2 regions of the Arcicella lustrica genome follow, and region 2 is predicted to be linked to the other one. Evidence: riboswitches for the same ligand, from Rfam matches in the RefSeq annotation. Region 2 holds a riboswitch; the other holds the start of a gene.

Region 1 (3,220 bases), on a different contig from region 2:
GACCAAGGCGAATATCATTTAAGCTGTCAATAAATGTTTTTCCAGTTCTTTTTTTAATAAACCTGCTAAAACTTACAACAGTCATATTTACGATTTTGGAAATGTCCTCAAGCGAAATATCCTTATCATAATTGTTTCTCATATATACAAAAGCCTTTTCAATTCTTCGGCTATCATAAGTAGCGGTTTCATTTGCAAAAGTCACTGTCGTTAAGGTTTTCATATTTCTCGAAACCGACAAATCATGTAAAATAGACATCAATTCCATTACCGAACAGAAACCATTGGTTTGTGTGAGTCCGATTAAGCGAGGTTTAATTGCCTGAATGGTTTCTTGTGAAAAGGAAATTCCTCTAGCCGAACGTTCTAGCATCGAGCGGATAAAGCTCATTTGATTTCTTTTTAAGAATTTTTCATCAAATAAATCTTTGTGAAATTGTATCGTAATTTCATGAATATTCTCCATTTCAGATTCTTGTGAAAACCAACCATGTGGTACATTGGAACCTATCAAAATCAATTCTTGAGTTGAAATCACTTCGGTGTGGTCGCCGATTACTCTTTTCACACCTTCTGCATTTTCGATAAAATTCAACTCAAATTCTTCATGATAATGCAAAGGGAAATCGAATTTACTCTTAGTTCTGGCAAAAACCATGAAGCAATCATTTGAAGTAAGTGGCGTAATTTCTCGATAAATTTTTGTCATCTTAGATAATAAGGGTTAAAATAATACAAATAATTATGTAGTTAAAGTATCATAGGTGTAGTGGAGAATTTATACAGTAAAATTGCAATTTATTGTCAATATTGCAACAAATAGTCTATAAGATATACTAAAATCAAGGGTTTTCCCTTAGTTTTTTATAGCCAATTTTACATTGGTTTAATCTTTTGGTAGAATTTGTATCATAAGTAATGGCTTTTTGTTTTTAAGCCCAAAAATATTTTTGAAAAGACATGAGTGAAAAAAAACAAAAATATTTGCCTTGAATTCAATTTTTATACTTTACATTTGTTTCAAACTTTAGGGGTGCCTTAAATATAACGGGCTGAGATTATACCCTCAAAACCTGAACGGCGTAATTGCTGCGTAGGAAAAAGTAAGGCAGATTTTTCAATTCAAATTCGATGCAAGTATTTCATCATCGTTTCTAAAATTTCACTGCTTTTCTTGGTTAGCTTTAAAATGATAGATTGATTTTTCATTCTTGTTTTTTGGTGGATGACACATTTTGTGGATAATTAGGTGTACAACTAATATATCACAAAAGTTTTCCCAAAGCTTGCTCGTACACGCTCACAATTTCTTCTTGGTTTCCGTTAAAGTTCATTTGTTTTTATTTAAATAAATTCATGAAATGACAGTCTTTGTTAACGACGAAACATTTGAGTTTTCAGAAAATCCTACTTTAATCGAAGTGCTGAATCAACAAGGTATTAACGAACTCCATGGATTGGCTTTGGCTATCAACGAAGAAGTAATTCCTCGTGCAGAATGGTCTGCTATCAAGCTTGAAAGTAATGACCGATTAATGCTCATTCGTGCTACGCAAGGCGGTTAAAGATTGTTATTGAATCCTCCAAAAACTAATGAAAAACATGAAGAAAACAGAAAAAACTCCTCAGACTGAAACCATCAGTAGAGCGCCATTTCCTGCATCAAAAAAAGTATATGTTCAGGGAGAAATACATGATATTCAAGTAGCAATGCGTGAAATCTCTTTGTCGGATACTTTAGTAAATGGCAAAGTAATGTCCAAAAACGCACCTGTTACGGTGTATGATACCAGTGGACCATTTACTGACCCCAATATTGATATTGATGTAAGAAAAGGTTTGCCAAGATTACGCCAATCATGGATTGTAAATCGTGGTGACGTAGAAGAATTAGAAGGTATTTCTTCAAATTATGGTCGTGAACGTTTGGCAAATCCAGCTTTGGATTCACTTCGTTTTGAACATTTGAAGAAGCCATTAAGAGCGAAAGCAGGGCAAAATGTTTCGCAATTGCATTATGCCAAAAAAGGAATTATTACGCCAGAAATGGAGTACATTGCCATTCGTGAAAACCAGAAAATTGATGCTTTGAAAAGTATCGGACACCAACACGAAGGACATAGTTTCGGAGCAAATACACCAAAGGGTTTAATAACGCCAGAGTTTGTACGTTCGGAAGTGGCAATGGGTAGAGCTGTTATTCCTAATAATATTAATCACCCAGAAAGTGAACCAATGATTATTGGGCGTAACTTTTTGGTGAAAGTAAATGCCAATATTGGTAATTCTGCGGTTTCGTCGAACATCGAAGAAGAAGTAGAAAAAACCGTTTGGGCTTGTCGTTGGGGCGCTGATACCATCATGGATTTATCAACAGGTAAAAATATTCACGAAACTCGTGAGTGGATTATCCGCAATTCTCCAGTACCAATTGGCACAGTACCGATTTATCAAGCTTTGGAAAAAGTAGGAGGAAAAGCAGAAGATTTAACTTGGGAGATTTTCAGAGATACGTTAATTGAACAGGCAGAGCAAGGTGTTGATTACTTTACGATTCATGCAGGTGTATTGTTAAGATACGTGCCGATGACAGCAAAAAGAGTAACAGGTATTGTTTCTCGTGGAGGCAGTATCATGGCAAAATGGTGTTTGGCTCATCATAAAGAGAATTTCCTTTATACACATTTTGAAGAAATCTGCGAAATCATGAAAGCTTATGATGTCGCTTTTTCTTTGGGAGATGGACTTCGTCCTGGAAGTATTGCCGATGCCAATGATGCCGCTCAATTTGCTGAATTAGAAACTTTGGGTGAATTGACGAAAATCGCTTGGAAACACGATGTACAAACCATCATCGAAGGACCGGGTCACGTGCCGATGCACTTGATTAAAGAAAATATGGACAAGCAATTGAAAGAATGTCACGAAGCCCCTTTTTACACACTTGGACCATTGACGACAGATATTGCTCCAGCTTATGACCATATTACTTCAGGAATCGGTGCAGCCATGATTGGCTGGTTTGGTTGTGCGATGCTTTGTTATGTTACACCAAAAGAACATTTAGGTTTGCCAAACAAAGAAGATGTAAAAGTAGGAGTAATCACTTATAAAATTGCGGCACATGCTGCCGACCTTGCCAAAGGACATTATGGTGCGCAAATTCGTGATAATGCTTTAAGTAAAGCTCGTTTTGAATTCCGTTGGGAAGATCAATTCA
Region 2 (3,220 bases):
ACATTATCAACAAAATCAGAACGGTTAGGTTCTTTGTTGCCGACGCTGTAAGAAGCATAAGCCGAAGCATTAGACGCTATTTGGTAACTTACTCCAAACTTTGGATTAAAGAATTTATAATCCACTTTTTGACCAATGTTCAAAAGATTATCATCCGTTCCTTTAATTTCATAATTCACAGTTCTTACTTGTAAATCAGCAAAAGCATTTATTTTTTCAGTAAGCTGATAGAATACTTTTCCGTAAATATTGAAATCTGTTTTCTGTGCCGTTCCGTTATAATATCTGTCTCCTAATTTTGAAGTAGAAGCATATTGCGCCCAAATGATTTCTCCATAATGACGACCCTTATATTGATTTAATCCTCCACCAATATTAGCTTTTAACTTCTTAATGCCTTGATAATCAAAAGAGAAAGTTGTTCCATAGAAATCATTATCTAACCATTTTCTACGAACTAAATCTGTTTTTTTGATGGTATCCGTACCTAAAATAACATTTGGCAGACCGTATTTTGAAAATTTATCTTGTTCTTTAAACTGCTCGTAATAGCCACGACCATAAGTATAATGGAAATTCAAATTAAACGTCCACGCATTTGATAAAGTATGCGAAGAAAGTAATTGATAATGATCTTGCTGATAATTATCCGTTTGATTTGGATAAGTATATAAATTGAAAGTACGATTTATCGGCAAAGTTGCTTCTGATACGCCTTCCCAAGCTTGATAGGTTTTTTCTTTTCCTGAGAAAACATTCAGACGAACAAAAGATTTTTTTCCAAAATAAGCACCAGAAAGATAAAATGATTTTAAATCAGAACTAGCTCTGTCGATATAACCATCAGAAGTAACTTTCGACAAACGAGCATCAAAAGTAAATTTATCGTTTACCAAACCAGAACCAACTAAAATAGTGTTTTTTAAAGTATTGAATGAGCCATAGGCAGAATTGATTTCGGCATAAGCCTGTTTTCTGAATTCGTTAGTAGAAATATTGATAGATGCTCCAAAAGCTCCCGCACCGTTGGTAGAAGTACCCACGCCACGTTGCACTTGGATTGAACTTACCGAACTAGCCAAATCAGGAGTGTTGACCCAGTAAGTACCTTGAGATTCTGCATCGTTCAAAGGAATGCCATTGATGGTTACATTGATTCTGGTAGCATCTGTTCCTCTGATTCTTACACCTGTATAACCCACTCCAGCACCAGCATCAGAAGTAGAAACTAACGAAGGTGTAAAGTTTAATAATTGAGGAATGTCTTGACCAAAATTTTGTTTCTGAATATCTTCTTTAGAAACATCCGTAAAAGCAATGGCTGATTTTGCATTGGCTCTAGTAGCATTTACTACTACTTCATCTGCGGCAAAAGTAGATTTACTAAGTTCGAATTTAAAAGAAGCATCTTTCTGTAAATCAATTACTTGTATTTTTTTCTCATAACCTACAAAGCTTACTTTCAAAGTATAAGTACCTTTTTTTACATTTTTAAGGGTGAAAATACCTTGTGCATTACTTTGCGTTCCTCTTACTGCATTCACTAAAACAATGTTTGCACCAGCCAAAGGTTTATTACTTTCGGCATCAAATACTTTTCCTGAAATAGTATATTGAGCGTATGATTTTGTGGAGAGAAAAAGTATTAAAACTAAAAGATTTGAATACTTTAAAATAGCAAAATGTTGATTCTTTGAAGAAAGAATCATGGCAACGAAATGCTTGAGCACACCTGCTTGAATAGACAGATTTCTCAGATTAGTCGTTAAATTTTTCATTTTTGAAAAGATTAACAACAGGCAAAGGAGTCAAATCCCGTTAGATTTAACAATGTGAAACCCTATGTGATTGATTGATTTTAAATCTGTTTACGTCATTATAACGCAAAACCAAATTTACAAAATCCCTTCGACGGAATTACCCGCATCAGGTTCAGTGGGTATAATCTCAGCCCGTTATATTAAGGCACCCCTTTTTGTGATTGTAAGACAAAGGTATGACGAAAACTGATAAATTGTATTTTTTTATTTCGAGACTTGATGATTTTGGACTTTACGACTTTAGACACAAGAGACAAGAAGCAAGACTGTTTTTGAGATTTTAGAACTGGAGGACTTTAAGATTTTAGATTCAAGAGATAAGAATCAAGACTTTTCTTTTTAGATTTTAGGATTTACTGACTTTAAGACTTGAGGGTATGCAATTTTAGGTTTTTAAGGTATTCAAGCCTTAAAGACTTCAGAAAAGTGAAAATTTCTAACCGTGATACCTACAACAGAAATGAACAAACCTAACAGAGTAAAGCCTACAATGATAATTCCCCTCGATGGACTACTTTTCTTCACAGGTATTTGTGCGGGTTCTAATACTTTAAAAACGGGTGTTTCTCTGTGAATTCTAATTTTCGTTTCTTCTAATTGTGTAGCCAATTGGGTGTAAAGATTATAAGCCAATTCTACTTCATGTTGTAATTTTTTGCCTTCATCTTTGGCGATGTTCAAGAATAAATTCCTGTTCATATCCTGATAATGCGAGTACGCAAAAAGGGCGTTTTCATAATGTTTTTGAGCTTCATTGATTCGTGAGGATAAGAAATCTATGTCTTTTTGCGTTTTTTCTGTTCGATACTGAATCACATAATTTAATAGATAATCTTGCGTAAATTTGGCAAGGGTAGCGGCAATTACAGGGTCTTGCATTTTTACTGACATCGTAATTACACCTGTTTTTTTGTCTAAATAAGTCACAACTCTTTTATGCAATTCTCGAATTTGTAAATCCTCTTCTTTATTCAAATGAATCAATTCTGGAGTAATTTTTGGTTCATTCAAGTTGTGAAATTCTCTTTTATTATATTCCCCAACGAGTTTTACAAGTATTTCCTTTTTACTACATTCCTTTAGATAATCCGAAACAAGCATTTCTCGCTGATGTTCGATTGAGTGAACTTTTAAATGAAGTAGTTGCATCAAAAAAGGCGTACTTTGTAAAATATTAGGGTATAAATCTGGTCGAACGGCTTCGGTTGAACCAAAACTACTCAGGTCAACGCCAGCAAGTCCAGCCAAAGATTTAAAATTATTCATACTTTCAGAGCCTTCTTTGATTTCTAATTCGGGTAAAATCTGTACTTGCGAAGTATATTCATTTGGAATATTATAGGCTATCCAAATGCCCAAACAAGTAAATAAAGTACTAAAAATGAATATTTTACATTTCT

What was found. A riboswitch is a leader RNA that binds a small molecule or an ion and turns the genes downstream of it on or off. The one in region 2 is predicted to bind thiamine pyrophosphate.
Region 1: another riboswitch for thiamine pyrophosphate. It lies ahead of thiS (sulfur carrier protein ThiS); the one in region 2 lies ahead of VB798_RS09430 (TonB-dependent receptor).

The regions. Positions count from the first base shown of each region.
Region 1 is NZ_JAYGIM010000015.1:105,041-108,260, reverse strand. It holds gene VB798_RS19050 (AraC family transcriptional regulator) at 1-709, opposite strand, end outside; TPP riboswitch at 1,020-1,117, shown strand; gene thiS (sulfur carrier protein ThiS) at 1,362-1,565, shown strand; gene thiC (phosphomethylpyrimidine synthase ThiC) at 1,603-3,220, shown strand, end outside.
Region 2 is NZ_JAYGIM010000007.1:22,161-25,380, forward strand. It holds gene VB798_RS09430 (TonB-dependent receptor) at 1-1,778, opposite strand, end outside; TPP riboswitch at 1,887-1,983, opposite strand; gene VB798_RS09435 (GNVR domain-containing protein) at 2,223-3,220, opposite strand, start outside.